DNA from 2 places in the Pseudomonas poae RE*1-1-14 genome. Region 1 is predicted to be linked to the other one. Evidence: predicted binding sites of a transcription regulator. Region 1 holds the regulator's gene; the other holds the start of a gene.
The links. The regulator sigma-54, encoded in region 1, starts transcription at its own class of promoters, with help from an activator protein. The targets are predictions, from matches to a motif close to ANTGGCATNNANNTTGCTNT.
Positions count from the first base shown of each region.

Region 2: glnK (P-II family nitrogen regulator) is a predicted target of sigma-54. The motif match lies at 5,270-5,289, and genes of this name have one in related genera.

Region 1 is NC_020209.1:252,668-260,636, reverse strand. It holds gene lptA (lipopolysaccharide transport periplasmic protein LptA) at 1-532, shown strand, start outside; gene lptC (LPS export ABC transporter periplasmic protein LptC) at 1-12, shown strand, start outside; gene lptB (LPS export ABC transporter ATP-binding protein) at 532-1,257, shown strand; gene H045_RS01195 (RNA polymerase factor sigma-54) at 1,442-2,935, shown strand; gene hpf (ribosome hibernation-promoting factor, HPF/YfiA family) at 3,012-3,317, shown strand; gene ptsN (PTS IIA-like nitrogen regulatory protein PtsN) at 3,327-3,782, shown strand; gene rapZ (RNase adapter RapZ) at 3,785-4,642, shown strand; gene H045_RS01175 (HPr family phosphocarrier protein) at 4,659-4,931, shown strand; gene H045_RS01170 (ZIP family metal transporter) at 4,958-5,851, opposite strand; gene H045_RS01165 (superoxide dismutase) at 5,885-6,496, opposite strand; gene H045_RS01160 (hypothetical protein) at 6,498-6,926, opposite strand; gene H045_RS01155 (class II fumarate hydratase) at 6,954-7,969, opposite strand, start outside.
Region 2 is NC_020209.1:4,554,483-4,562,451, reverse strand. It holds gene H045_RS20095 (hypothetical protein) at 1-1,315, shown strand, start outside; gene H045_RS20090 (hypothetical protein) at 1,397-2,311, opposite strand; gene H045_RS25135 (HEPN domain-containing protein) at 2,954-4,276, opposite strand; partial or broken gene H045_RS24755 (magnesium chelatase domain-containing protein) at 4,446-4,649, opposite strand; gene H045_RS20080 (accessory factor UbiK family protein) at 4,814-5,074, opposite strand; gene glnK (P-II family nitrogen regulator) at 5,498-5,836, shown strand; gene H045_RS20070 (ammonium transporter) at 5,871-7,208, shown strand; gene H045_RS20065 (secondary thiamine-phosphate synthase enzyme YjbQ) at 7,420-7,845, shown strand; gene sutA (transcriptional regulator SutA) at 7,948-7,969, shown strand, end outside.

The DNA of each region.
Region 1 (7,969 bases):
GAGGCTCGTTAAAACTCTCCCTATTTTGCTCGGTCTGGGCGCAGCACTGGGAAGCGTGAGCGCCTGGGCTCTGCCGAACGATAGCCAGCAACCGATCCATATTTCGGCTGACGATGCTCAGCTCGATGACAAGCAAGGCGTCGCGACCTACACCGGCGGCGTCATCATCACCCAGGGCTCGATGAAGATCACCGGCAACACGGTGACTCTCACGCGCACCCCGGCTGGCGACATCGACGTGGTGACATCGGTGGGCAACCTGGCCTACTTCGAACAGAAGCAGGCCCCTGCCGATACCGGCCCGATGAAGGGCTACGGCAAGATCATCCAGTATCACGCCCAGCAGAATCGCATTGTGCTGATCGACCAGGCCAAGGTGCTGAGCCCCGACGGCAACTCCACGGAAGGTGAAAAGATCACCTATGACACCGTGAAGCAGATCGCCAACGCCGGCCGCGCCAATGGCTCCAAGGTCACTGCACCGCGTCCGCGTATCGACATGGTTATCCAGCCGAAGAAGAAGGCCGAGTAATGGCAACCCTGAAAGCCCAGCATCTGGCCAAGGCCTACAAAAGCCGTCAGGTCGTGCGCGACGTCAGCCTGTCGATCGACAGCGGCCAGATCGTCGGCTTGCTCGGCCCCAACGGCGCCGGCAAGACCACCTGCTTCTATATGATCGTGGGTTTAGTCCAGGCCGACCAGGGCCGCGTGCTGATCGACGACCTCGATGTCAGCCACCAACCCATGCACGGTCGTGCACGCGCCGGTATCGGTTATCTGCCACAGGAAGCGTCGATCTTCCGCAAACTGTCGGTGGCCGACAACATCATGGCGATCCTCGAGACCCGCAAGGAACTCGACCGCGACGGCCGCCGTCAGGAGCTCGAAAGCCTGCTGCAGGAATTTCACATCAACCACATTCGCGACAACCTCGGCATGAGCTTGTCCGGTGGCGAGCGTCGCCGCGTGGAAATCGCCCGCGCCCTGGCCACTGCGCCCAAGTTCATCCTGCTGGACGAACCGTTTGCCGGCGTCGACCCGATCTCGGTCGGCGATATCAAGCAGATCATCCATCATCTGAAGGCCAAGGGCATCGGTGTGCTGATCACTGACCACAACGTCCGTGAGACCCTCGATATTTGCGAAACCGCCTATATCGTCAACGATGGCCAACTGATCGCCGAAGGCGATTCGGCGACTATCCTGGCCAACGAACTGGTCAAGGAAGTGTACCTGGGTCACGAGTTCCGCCTGTAGACACGGTGGTATCAGGGCGTTCGCCAACGAGCGCGCGAGTCAATGAAGACCTCGGTATTTTTATTGTCATCGCGCTCTAGGCAAAGCACCCGATATCAGGCATATAATTTGCTTATGTTTGGCGCTCGCGCGCCCTGTCGTGGATGGCGCATTGCGCCGGCGAATAAGGTGTTAAGCCCCTGCCATGAAACCATCGCTAGTCCTGAGAATGGGCCAGCAGCTGACGATGACACCGCAGCTGCAACAGGCCATCCGCCTGCTCCAATTGTCGACCCTGGACCTGCAACAGGAAATCCAGGAGGCTCTGGAGTCCAATCCGATGCTCGAACGCCAGGAAGAAGGCGACGACTTCGATAATGCAGACCCACTGGCCGACAACATCGAGCAAAAACCCAACCCGGACGTGCAGGAAACCTCCTATCAGGAAACCGCACCCACGGTGGACAACCTCGAGGAAGGCGACTGGAACGAACGCATTCCCAACGAACTGCCCGTGGACACTGCCTGGGAAGACGTCTATCAGACCAGCGCGAGCAGCCTGCCCAGCAATGACGATGACGAGTGGGACTTCACCACCCGCACGTCCGTGGGCGAAAGCCTGCAGAGCCACTTGCTGTGGCAATTGAACCTGGCGCCGATGTCCGACACCGATCGCCTGATCGCCGTCACCCTGATCGACTGCATCAACAACCAGGGCTATCTGGACGAGACGCTCGACGAAATTCTGGAAGCCTTCGACCCGGAACTGGATATCGAACTGGACGAAATCGAAGCCGTTCTGCATCGCATCCAGCAGTTCGAGCCTGCCGGCATTGGTGCGCGCAACCTCAGTGAATGCCTGCTGCTGCAATTGCGTCAATTGCCCGCCAAGACGCCATGGCTCACCGAAGCCCAGCGCCTTGTCACCGACTACATCGACTTGCTGGGCAGCCGTGACTACAGCCAGCTGATGCGTCGCATGAAGCTCAAGGAAGATGAGCTGCGCCAGGTCATCGAGCTGGTGCAGAGCCTCAACCCGCGTCCGGGCTCGCAGATCGAGTCCAGCGAAGCCGAATACGTGGTCCCCGACGTGATCGTCCGCAAGGACAACGAGCGTTGGCTGGTTGAGCTTAACCAGGAATCCGTGCCCCGGCTGCGGGTCAACCCGCAATACGCCGGCTTTGTACGCCGCGCCGACACCAGCGCCGACAACACCTTCATGCGCAACCAGTTGCAGGAAGCCCGCTGGTTCATCAAGAGCCTGCAAAGCCGCAACGAAACCCTGATGAAAGTCGCCACCCAGATCGTCGAACACCAGCGCGGCTTCCTGGAGTACGGCGACGAGGCGATGAAACCGCTGGTATTGCACGATATCGCTGAAGCGGTGGGCATGCACGAATCGACGATTTCGCGAGTGACCACCCAGAAATTCATGCATACCCCGCGGGGTATATATGAGCTGAAATACTTTTTCTCCAGCCACGTCAGCACCTCCGAAGGCGGCGAATGCTCATCCACGGCAATTCGCGCGATTATCAAAAAACTGGTTGCTGCGGAAAATCAGAAAAAGCCATTGAGTGACAGTAAGATCGCTGGTTTACTGGAAGCACAAGGCATTCAGGTCGCCCGTCGAACCGTCGCCAAGTATCGCGAATCCCTTGGGATTGCGCCTTCCAGCGAGCGTAAGCGTTTGATGTGACGGGCGAGCCACAGCGTTCCAGTGGCAGGCGCTTTTCGCCTGTCGCTTTATGCACTGGCAACGAAGGAGAAGCTGTATGCAAGTCAACATCAGTGGACACCAGCTGGAAGTCACCAAGCCCCTGCGTGAATACACCGAGAGCAAGCTGAACAAGCTTGCGGGGCATTTCGACAAGATCACCAACGTGCAGGTCATCATGGAGGTCGACAAGCTCAAGCAGAAAATCGAAGCCACCCTGCACGTACCGAATGCCAAGCTCGTCGCCAATGCGGAACACGAAGACATGTACGCGGCGATTGACTCGCTCTACGACAAGCTCGACCGCCAACTCATAAAGCATAAGGAAAAGAATCTGCACCTGATGCAAGGTACAGGTCGTTAACGCCTCCCCATGATCCGACTTGAAACCATCCTGACCCCCGGCCGTTCCCTGGTGAACGCGCCGGGTGGCAGCAAGAAAAAAGCCCTCGAACACATTGCCAACCTGATCAGCCGTGAAGTGCCCGAGCTGGATGAGCAGGTCGTGTTCAAGGCCCTGATCGACCGTGAAAAGCTGGGGTCCACCGGCTTTGGCAACGGCATCGCCATCCCTCACTGCCGACTCAAAGGCTGCGACACCCCCGTCAGCGCCTTGCTGCACCTGGAAAGACCCATCGATTTCGACGCCATCGACGGTGCCCCGGTCGACCTGCTCTTCGTTTTGCTGGTCCCGGAAGCGGCCACCGATGCTCACCTGGAACTGCTTCGGCAGATCGCCAGTATGCTCGACCGCAAGGAAGTACGTCATAAACTGCGCAACGCCAGCAGCAATGAGGCGTTGTATCAGGTTGTGCTGGACGAGCAATAACCATGCGCCTGATCATTGTCAGTGGCCGCTCCGGCTCGGGTAAGAGCACCGCACTCAACGTGCTTGAGGACAGCGGCTTTTATTGCATCGATAATTTGCCCGCCGGGCTGCTGCCGGAACTGGCCGAACGCGCGCTCATCCACACCGAACTGGCGCAACCTCTGGTCGCCGTCTCGATTGACGCCCGCAACCTGCCCAGCCACCTTTCGCGGTTCCCCGAACTGCTCGAAGAGGTGCGCGGCAAGCATATTCATTGTGACGTGCTGTACCTGGACGCGGACGAAGAGACGCTGCTCAAGCGCTTCTCCGAAACCCGCCGGCGCCACCCGCTGAGCAGCCCGAACCGTTCGCTGGCCGAAGCCATAGAGGACGAAACCAAGCTGCTGGGACCAATCATTGATCTGGCCGACCTGAAGATCAACACCACCAATCTGAACCTGTACCAGCTGCGCGACGCGATCAAGCTGCGCCTGCTCAATCAGCCTGAGCCTGGTACGGCCTTTCTGGTCGAGTCATTTGGCTTCAAGCGCGGCATGCCGGTGGATGCCGACCTGGTATTCGATGTGCGCTGCCTGCCCAATCCTTACTGGAAGCCGGAGCTACGTGAACAATCCGGGCTGGATCAGCCAGTGATCGATTACCTGGCCGCCCAGCCGGATGTGGAAGATATGTTCCAAGACATCTCCACCTACCTGCTCAAATGGCTGCCGCGCTTTGCCGCGAGTAATCGCGCTTATGTCACCATTGCCATTGGCTGCACCGGCGGCCATCACCGCTCTGTCTACCTGACCGAACGCCTCGGCCAGGTGCTGCAGCAAACCCTCAAGAACGTCCAGGTCCGCCACCGCGACCTAAGCTGAAAGGAACACCTGCGCGATGCCCGCTCTGGAAATTGAAATTATCAACAAGCTGGGCCTGCACGCCCGAGCTTCGGCAAAATTCGTCGGCGTTGCCGGGCAGTTTCCTTGCCAGATCCGCGCCGGGCGCACGCCGGAATCGATGGTCGACGGCAAAAGCATCATGGCAATGATGATGCTGGCTGCGGGCAAGGGCACCAAAATTCATCTGAACACCGAAGGTGAACAGGAGGATGAAGCAATGGCCGCACTGGTGGAGTTGATCAACAACAAGTTTGACGAAGGCGAATGACCCCAACGGGTGAGCAGGATCAGACCTTAACCCAGCGCAGTGTCCATCACCATCATCAAGCAGAACCCCAGGCACAATCCCAGACTGGCAAGCTTGTCGTGACCATTGCGCCGCGATTCCGGAATGACTTCGTGAGTCACCACCAGCAGCATCGCACCCGCAGCCAACGCCAGGCCCAGCGGCAACAGCACCTCGGCCAGGGTGACCAGCCAGGCACAGAGTACGGCGAACACCGGCTCCACCAGGCCTGAAGCGGCACCGATCAGAAATGCCTTGACCCGCGACATGCCTGCCCCCGCCAACACCAGCGCGATCACCAATCCTTCCGGTACATCCTGCAGCGCGATGCCCATCGCGAGGCTGTCGGCATCCGGCATGCCGCCACCGGCGGACACCCCCACGGCCATGCCTTCCGGAATGTTGTGGGCGATGATGGCAAATACAAACAACCAGATTCGAGGCGGAATGACCGGTTTATCCGGGGTGCCCACCAGCATCTCCGGGCTGGCACCGGAAACCTTGCGATCCACCAGATATAACCCGAATGCGCCCAGCATGATGCCGAAACTGATCAGGCCACCAGCGCCCCAGGGCGACAGCCCCAGGCTTTCGGCAGCGGAAATTCCCGGCACCACCAGCGAAAAGGCGGTCGCGGCCAGCATGACCCCCGCCCCGAAACCTAACAGCGTATCGCTCAAGGCCACCGGCATGCGCCGGATCACCAGTACGGGCACCGCGCCCAAGGCTGTGCCGAGCGCGCAGATCGCACCGCCCTGCAAGGCCCTCAGGATGCGCGGCTCCAGGTCCAGCCAGGCCAGGCCGTGGGCCACCAGCAATGCAGTTCCTGCCAGTAGCAGCAGCGAGCCAAACGCATAGCGAAACAATCGCACGCTGCTGATCGCCAGTGTTCCAGTACCCATAGTCGGCCTTAGGTCTTGTTGTGGAGATAAATGTCAGACCACAGCGGCCTGGTAGCGTGCAGAAACTTCAGGCCAGTTGATAACGCTGTAGAAGGCGTTGATGTACTCCGGGCGACGGTTCTGGTACAGCAGGTAATAAGCATGTTCCCAGACATCCAGACCCAGGATCGGGGTATTGCCGTTCATCAGAGGGCTGTCCTGGTTACCACTGCTTTCCACCACCAGGGTCTTTTGCGGAGTAACGCTCAGCCAGGCCCAACCGCTGCCGAAGCGGGTCAACGCCGCTTTGGTGAATGCGTCCTTGAAGCTGTCGAAGCCGCCCAATTGCTCATCGATCGCCTTGCCGAGTGCGCCTGCGGGCTTGCCGCCACCTTTGGGCGACATGACGGCCCAGAACAACGAGTGGTTGGCATGACCGCCGCCCTGGTTGATCACCGCGGCGCGCAATTTCTCGGGCAACTGCTGGACACTGGACACCAGCTTTTCAATCGGCCAGTCGGCAAACTCAGTGCCCTCAACCGCAGCGTTCAGGTTGTTGATATAGGTCTGATGGTGCTTGGTGTAGTGGATTTCCATGGTTTGCGCATCGATGTGCGGCTCCAGGGCGTCGTAAGCGTAGGGCAAGGCAGGCAAGGTGTAGCTCATATCAATGTGCTCCGTATTGAGACGGGATCGGTTGCACCGCGGTACCGCCCAGCAGGCGGTGGGTGCGTGGATATTCACCGTGATCGCTGATGAAATTCAGCAGTTCGACGTAGGTTTTGCTGCTTTGGCGCAACGCCGCCTCGCGCAATTGCGGTCGCAGACGCGAGTCCTGCATGGTCTGCAAGAGGCGCTGATGGACGGCACAGAGGTATTCAGCGCTTTCCTCAGGCTGGTTTAGCCGCAGGTGCAGGTCCGCCAGGTTGTGATGGGAAATGACGCAGGCGGCCACCGCTTCGTCGGCATCTGCCCAGCGTTCGAACAGCACTTGCGCCAGGGCCAGGGCTTGCAGGTAGGCTTCGCGAGCGTCCACCAGTTCACCTGCCATAAAACAGCGATTGGCCCGTTCGATCGTGCGTTTCCAGTGCTCCATGATGAGCCTCCAAAGCGGGGTCGGTGATTACACGCCGCCGGCCGTGAGTTTTTCCGGGTCCAGCAGGACCTCCAGTTGGCTGCGCGGCAAGTCAGTGTGTTCAAGGGCGACATCGATCACCGGGCGACCTTGCTGATAGGCCTTCTTGGCAATTTCCGCCGCCTTCTGGTAACCAATGATCGGGTTGAGTGCGGTCACCAGGATCGGGTTGCGCGACAACGCTTCCTTGAGCCTGGCTTCGTTGACCTTGAAGCCGGCAATCGCCTTGTCTGCCAGCAGACGGCTGGAGTTGCCCAGCAGCTCGAGGCTGCTGAGCAGGTTCTGGGCGATGATCGGCAGCATCACGTTGAGTTCGAAGTTGCCCGACTGGCCGGCGATGGTGATGACCGTGTCATTGCCGATCACCTGCGCGGCGACCATGGCCGTCGCCTCGGGGATCACCGGGTTGACCTTGCCGGGCATGATCGATGAGCCCGGCTGCAAGGCTTGCAATTCGATTTCGCCCAGGCCGGCCAATGGGCCGGAGTTCATCCAGCGCAGGTCATTGGCGATTTTCATCAGCGACACGGCGGTCGCCTTCAGTTGGCCCGACACGGCAACGGCGGTGTCCTGGGAGCCGATCAGCGCGAAAAGGTTCTTGCCGGGAGCGAACTTCACGCCGGTCAGGCTGCTCAGTTGCTGACTGAAGCGCACGGCGAATTCAGGATGTGCGTTGATGCCAGTGCCAACGGCAGTGCCGCCCTGGGCCAGGGCCTGCAGACTGGGCAGCAGGTCCTGCAGATGCCCGATATTGGCCTTGAGCTGCTGCGCCCAGCCATTGAGCACCTGGCTCATGCGTACCGGCATGGCGTCCATCAGGTGGGTGCGGCCGGTCTTGATGAACGGGTGCACCTGCTCGGCTTTCTGCTCGATCACCTGCACCAGATGCAGCAGCGCCGGCAACGTTTGCTCATGCAGCACCATTGCCGCGCTGACATGGATAGTGGTGGGGATGATGTCGTTGCTGCTTTGACCGCAGTTGACATGATCATTGGGGTCGACCC
Region 2 (7,969 bases), 1.2 Mb from region 1:
TGACGAGCCGGAAGCCCTTAAAAAGCTTATAACGGACGTTCTGGAAGCCCAGAACAGTGGCATCTCTCCATCTATTATCGATCAAGTCGATTCGATAGGCGTTAAGCGCTTAAGCGACAAAAAAAAGGCAATGAGCACCTATATAGACCTGCATAATAAAGTTGTTGCGGCAGGCAATAATTCACTACACAAAAGCAAGACAGTAATTCAAGAGTGCTTTTTCAAGTTTCCAACTAGAAACAATATCAATGAAGTCAAACCGGTTGACTATTTGCGTATCATTCACGACTTTCACAAGAAGTACCTCCCAGAGTATGCGGTAAAAGCCTGTGTGTTTCACGGCGATGAAGTATTAAGTCAAGACCAAATAAATAATGGTGTTCACCCACACATTTTTATATCTGCAAAAAACTCAAAGACGGGTCAATATGACCTAGTGCAATCTCAGCTAGACTTAGTTAATAGGTATTTAAAGAGCAAGGGCGAACCAGCAATTGAAAATGATTCATTTAAAGCGTCGCAAAAGATTGGCGAAACTTACCAGCGACTTGTTTATGAGTATGTAAATAAGCGATTGAGAGAGTTTGGATATAGCATAGAAGCATCAATACATGAGAAAACAAAAGATCACAAAGAAAAGCTTGAGACAATAGCAAAAGACGCTAATAAAGCAAAAATTATGAGAAGCTTCAATCTTTTGAGTATGTCTGAGAGTGAGCTGAAAAAACTAAAGCAGGAAAAAATTGAGTTAGCAGCTCAACAGCATTCGATTAAAAACAAGATAGTCTCTATTGACAAGCTCAGATTGAGACTTGTGAAAAAGAACCATCAGCTTGTAGAACAAGCCAACGAACTGGTATTAAGAAAAGCAGTGCTTAATAAGGGGGTCGGTGATGCTAAAGCAGCCGTGGATATCTTAAAAGATCAGAAGCGCCTGCTAGAAGAACAGAACAACTCTTTGCTAGATAATATTAAATCAAACGAAAAAGTTCTAGGAGAACGTGTACATTCGGTAGAAAAAGCTATTGCACTGTTGGCTCATACAGCTCGGGAACAACAAGATATGAAGCGTGTTTTTGCAGAATTTAAAGAGTCTAACTTTAATATGCTTAAATCTCTATCGCCAAGCGAGCGAGTTTATTACATGTATAACATACGTGAGCGTTTAGCTCGTGAGGGTGTTGATGTTTCTGGCGGGGAAATACTCAACCGAACTGATAGTCTTAAACTTAGTGTTTCTGACGCTTACAATAGCTTGAAGAAGTTTGTCTCAAAAAGAAAGCCAGCAGTTAAAGAGCCAAAGCCAAAAAATTGATATTCGTTATGCAGACGGCATTTTATAAATGCCAAGTATATGAAAAGACCGCCTTGTAGGCGGTTATTTTGAATTCAAGGCTTATCCGAAAATGATTGCGAATGCTTTTGATTTTTCCGCTTCTTCTGACTTTTTTTCTGTGGTTGATTTTCTTTCTTTTATTAACTCATATTCTATGTACTCAGGGCGGTTTCCTTTCTTGTGTACTTGCCAGCCTTTTTTTATTAACGCCGCTTCCTCAAGCTTTTTAAACGCTATGTAAATCTGCTCATTTTGGTGCTTTCTTTCAGTATATGATTCTAAGCCAAAGCGTTCAATCATTGCGTTGAAATACATTTTTGTATAGCCGCTGTTAGCTAGCATTTGTATATAAGCGTTTGCGGAAACAGGGCCAAGCAAATTGAGCTTTGCCATTGCAATCATGCCAATGAAATTTAATTCTTTACTTTCTTGTCTCACGGAGTATACAAATTCAAATCCAACTTTGAGTGTGAAGTTTTTGAATTCAAAGTTGTAATTTTCTTCATGGTCTTGGTTGTGTATTGTTAGCTCGTAAAAAGGTCTTGTTTTTACTACGGCCCCGTCTTTTGTTTTTACGAACGTCATTTCAGATATAGTATTTAGTGTAGATACAAGCGTTCTTCTCTTTTCGGTTTTTCTATGGAGTCCGGGCTTTAGCCCTATAAGATTATATACTTCGTCCACAGAGAAAGTTTGAATGTAGTCTCCAAACTGGTCTGTGTTTATATCTTGGTTGTTGTCTATAAGTTTGAGAATTGCTAGGAAAACCTTGTAGTCAAAATATGAAAGCCTAACCATTTCTATATGAAAGTCTTTCATGTCGCCTAGCTGTATTTTTCTCGTTTTTGTTCTTGTTTCGCCTCTAGTTTTGCTGAAAAGAGCTAAGTTCATAAAGGTCTTTACGATTGGAATTACACCGCCAGCGGTGTAGATATGAGTTAATCCATAATCCTTTTCTTTTGAGTACTCTTGCATGGCATGTTTTTTTGTTGTGTATACTCATTGTTGCATTTTAAAATGCCCTGTCAAGTTTTCCGACTTTAAATATCTGAAAGTGTCATTGATTTGATAAAGAAGCTTCCTCAAAGGTGCGGAGTTTTTAGGACTAAACCACGACCATCGATAGGACTAAGACACGACCTTAATAGGACTAAACCACGACTTTCCTATATATATAAATAAGTATTATAAATAAATAAAATCTTAAGAAAGGTGAAATTGAAATTTCACTTTACTTCCAATGACTTAGAGATGCTAAGGCAAATGGCAAAAGCACACACCATTCTGGTGCGCTTCGCGCTTGAAAGGCAGAAGGGTAGGGCAGAGCGTCAGGTTTGACGTTCTAAAGGTCCTTTACGACGATTAAATCTGTTCTGACGTTAAATTGCATGAACGACAAAAATAACAGCCTAAAAACCCTATTTCTGTTTTAAAAACTGAACCATACAAACGGCATTTATGCCGCCCAGAACGATTTGCTATATTTAAAGACCTTGTTCGGCTCATAAAGACACGGGTACAAGTCCCCGCGCCTTTAAGCGCCTTGACCAAAAGCTAGGTAAACGATAAATAGCAACTAATCTGAACTCGCAGTTAGAGAGATTGCAGTTAGAGAGATTAAGGTTGTTCGGGCGTTTCGCCCACGGTTGAAATTGGTAATATCGAAGGTGCTTTTAGTATTGCATTTTGAGCAAGCTCTTTTAGATCATTCAAGGGCTTACTTCCAAAATGCTTTGTGTACCTTTGGTGCTTCGGCCATTCGGAAATATATCGACTTCCACCGTGAACGAGCTCATTTCTTAAATCAAAAAGCCATGATGCTTTTTCTTTGAGTTTTTCATCTAGTCCGAGATTGCCCACCCCAGCTATGATAGACGCCTCCACAGAACCGCGCTGTCCAAATAGGGCGTCAAGTGCAATGAAATAATTGATATATGATTCAATATCTTCAGAGTTCATGGCTCGATTGAAGAAGTTTACGGATTTTTTTATACGCTGTTTATAATCGGTAGGGCATTTATTAAGTGACTCGTACCACTCTGTTACTTTTTTGGTTAAGTTGTCAGTGATTATAATGTCTGATGCGTAAAATGGAGAGAGTGCGCCGCAGTCACTAAGGGTTAATAAGTTGTCAGGCGTAGTTTTATGAGGGAATTGTATGCAGTTGGTATAGGGTTGGGCCATTGATTTGTTGTAGCCGTATTTTGAAAGCTCTGAAGCGTGAGCGAAAAGTACAGTAATAAACATTCTGAATTTTAAACTGCTTGCGAATTTAGCTCCTTTTTGTGTTCCGTAATCTTCGCCGATCAAAACATAATTGAACCCATAGCCGCCATTGAATGAAAAATTGCTATTGGCTGTGAACGGTGAGCTTGGTGTCCAGCTATCAAAAATATATCCTCCTGCGGAGAAATTATTCCAAGCCACATCATCGCTACATGAAATTAGATGCAAGCCCTCTTCAGGAAGGGAAAGAGATGGTCCTTTAAATCTGGGCAAGGGGTAAATCGTGCACCTTTTTCCTATTACGCTTCTAAGATTTTGTTTGATTTCTTCCAGAATTGTTTTGGTAAAATCGGTAACTGATACAGCACCCCTACATTCAAAAAGGTTTGGCTTTCTTCCAAAAGCTACATCGTCACCATTGAAAAGCGGTGAATCTAAACAAACTTTTTGTAATGTTGAAGTGACAATGTTATCAACGGACTCGGTATCACAGTCTTTGAACTCCTGTTCGGTTTCGATGATAAGAGCTGTTACCGTATCAATGGCATTGAAGGTATCTGGGCTGTACCACCAAGTGAGTCCAATTCCACCTGAGAAAGTAAACGGCTTTCCTCTCCCTGCAAAAAACTGCGCTGCCGGCATTTTGTCCTCAGCGCTGGGCCTCAAGAGAATTGAGCGCATCAGTCTTGCTACGTGAGCCTGTACTCGATCCATCGGGAATCTCCACTCCAATTTGGTCCTTTAGCTTGCCATAGTCATTCGTTGGATTGTCGGGGCTAGCGGATGAAAGCCACGCTTCCGGTTCCCTAAATCCGTGCTGCTGGTCTGCTCCAGTGGAGCATGAAGCAGCTCTAGCACATCCCATTTTTCCCAAAAGTGTGCAGCTTAGCGTGATCCGGCGCGACGGGTATTGCAGGGCCGAATTGAGGATGGCACTGCGTACACGGTCCTTGCTTTCCTTGACGGCGGTTTCGGGCAAACCCACCAGCGTCAGGGACGGCAAACCATTGGCCATATGCACCTCGACGGTGACGGCGGGGGCTTCGACGCCAACCTGGGCGCGGCTGTGGACAATGGCGAGGGACATGCTCGTTCCTTGAAATGGAGGACCGCTTTGTGCGGCTTTTTCAAGGGTAGACGAGGCTGGAAAGAGCGAAGCGAGGAGGTTTTACAGAACGTATCCAAGGAGCGACACAGAGTAAATGTGGGCGCGAGCAACCCCGCTCCCACATTCTGACCCTGTTGCGTCAGTTACTCGGCAGTGGGGGGCAGCCGCGCTTCCAACTCCGCGACCTTCGCCTCCAGGCTCTCCAGCCGCGCACGGGTGCGGGCCAGCACCACCATCTGGCTGTCAAACTCTTCGCGGCTTACCAGGTCGAGTTTGCTGAAGCCACTTTGCAGCAATGCCTTGAACTGGCTTTCGATTTCATTGCGGGGCAGCGGGGTGTCGCCGCTGAACAGGCGAGAGGCATGGCCGCTCAGGGCGTCGAGGAAGTCTTTGGGCGCGAGCATGGGAAATATTCCGGAATAACTGTTGGCCGGCAGTGTATCACGCAGCGTCTATAGTCTTTTTCAACCGCGAGGACGCACGCTTTTCGCGCATCGTGCCTGGCGCCTGCGCACTGTTTTTGTGCGCATTGCCGCCGCCAATCTCCTGCGTGTTGCGGCATATGAGGGCAAAAGGCTGATTTCAGTGATTTTTACGGAGCTGGCAAGGTTTCTGCTTAGTCGATCATGACCCATGCACTGATGCAGTCGCTGTGACGAATGCAGTGCGCCGATGGATCAGGGGTACAGGTTTCGTCACCAGTGGTTCGCTTGCGTTGCAACGGTGAATGCCGAGGTAACGATGCGTTACAAAGCCAGGCACTGCGCTTAGACTTGAGTCGGGTTTGTTTTCCTGGGGCAAGTCCACCAATTCGGGAGAGAGTTTTCATGAAGCTAGTCACTGCCATCATCAAGCCGTTCAAGTTGGACGATGTACGCGAGTCATTGTCCGAGATCGGCGTGCAGGGCATTACCGTTACCGAGGTCAAAGGCTTCGGTCGGCAGAAGGGTCATACCGAGCTGTATCGCGGCGCGGAATACGTGGTGGATTTCCTGCCGAAGGTGAAGATTGATGTCGCCATTGACGACAAGGATCTTGATCGGGTTATCGAGGCGATAACCAAGGCCGCCAACACCGGCAAGATCGGTGACGGCAAGATCTTCGTGGTCAATCTGGAACAGGCTATTCGCATCCGTACCGGCGAAACCGATACCGACGCAATCTAAGCCGCCAAACCCCAACGCCCCAGGAGAAAACAATATGACTCTGCGTAAATTCGCAGGGCTCGGAGCCCTGTTGTCCATCGTAATGCCAAGCCTGGCCATGGCGGCAGACGAAGTGGCGGCTCCAGTCCTCAACTCCGGCGACACCGCCTGGATGCTGACCGCCACCGCTCTGGTGCTGTTCATGACCATCCCCGGCCTGGCGCTGTTCTACGGCGGCATGGTCCGCTCCAAAAATATTCTGTCGGTGATGATGCAGTGCTTTGCCATCACCGGCCTGATCAGCATCCTGTGGGTCGTCTACGGCTACAGCATCGCGTTCGATACCACCGGTATGGAACAGGGCGTGGTCAACTTCAACTCCTTCTTCGGCGGCATGGGCAAGGCGTTCCTGGCGGGCGTGACCCCGGCCAGCATCACCGGTCCTGCGGCGCTGTTCCCGGAAGCGGTGTTCATCACCTTCCAGATGACGTTCGCGATCATCACCCCGGCGCTGATCGTCGGTGCATTCGCCGAGCGCATGAAATTCTCCGCGATGCTGATCTTCATGGCCATCTGGTTCACCCTGGTCTATGCGCCGATCGCGCACATGGTCTGGAGCGGTAATGGTGGCCTGCTGTGGGACTGGGGCGTGCTGGACTTTGCCGGCGGCACCGTGGTGCACATCAACGCCGGTGTGGCTGGCCTGGTAGCGTGCATCGTGCTCGGCAAGCGTAAAGGCTTCCCGACTACCCCGATGGCTCCGCACAACCTGGGTTACACCCTGGTGGGCGCGGCGATGCTGTGGATCGGCTGGTTCGGCTTCAACGCAGGTTCCGCCGCTGCGGCCAACGGTACCGCCGGCATGGCGATGCTGGTAACCCAGATCGCCACCGCGGCTGCGGCGCTGGGCTGGATGTTTTCCGAGTGGATCGCGCACGGCAAGCCAAGCGCACTGGGTATTGCCTCGGGTGTTGTGGCCGGTCTGGTTGCCGTTACGCCAGCTGCCGGTACCGTGGGCCCGATGGGCGCGCTGATCATCGGCCTGGCGGCCGGTGTGATCTGCTTCTTCTGCGCCACCACGCTCAAGCGCAAGCTGGGCTACGATGACTCCCTGGACGCCTTTGGCGTACACGGTATCGGCGGTATCGTCGGCGCGATCCTCACGGGTGTATTCGCAGCCCCTGCATTGGGCGGCTTCGGCACCGTGACCGACATCGCGGCGCAGGTCTGGATCCAGTGCAAAGGCGTCGGTTTCACCGTGATCTACACGGCCATCGTGACCTTCGTAATCCTCAAGGTTCTCGACATGGTCATGGGCCTGCGGGTTACCGAAGAGGAAGAGGCCGTGGGCCTCGACCTGGCGCAACACAACGAGCGTGGTTACAACTTGTAAGCATGCGAAAAAAAACTGCCCGGCTTGCCGGGCATTTTTTTGTCTGGCGTTTGTCAGTCATAACACGCTGTACCGGTTTTGACCCCGAGTTTGTAATGGGGCGCACTCGGTGCTTTCAAGGGTGCGAAAGTCTTACAGGCATGTAGGCGTATTCGGCACTTTGTTTTTTCCCAGAGCGCGCTAGAATGCGCGCCGATGGGCGGAGAACTGTATGTGGCAACAGACCCTGATTACCCTGCGGGCCAAGCCCCGGGGCTTTCATCTGGTAACGCAAGAGTTGCTTGCCGGCTTGCCTGAATTGAAGACTTGCCGTGTGGGCCTGTTGCATCTGTGGCTGCAGCACACCTCGGCCTCGTTGACCGTCAATGAGAATGCCGACCCGGCGGTACGTCGTGACTTCGAACGGTTTTTCAACTCGCTGGTGCCGCAAGGTCGGTCCGGGTTCGAACACAACGACGAAGGACCGGATGATCTGCCTGCGCACTTCAAGGCTAGCCTGCTGGGCTGCCAACTGAGTCTGCCGGTAAGCGCCGGCCGCTTGGCGATGGGGACCTGGCAAGGTGTTTATCTGGGCGAGCACCGTGATCATGGTGGTGCTCGTAAAGTCCTCGCCACCCTGCACGGTGAAGAGGCATAAGCCACTGGAAACCCGGTGGATGTTGATTTTTTTCCGGCGACCTCGACAGGGGGTGAAGCTGGGCTATAACTAATCTGCTTTTCGCAAGTCATGAGGTAGAACATGAGCGACGATGATCTGGAAC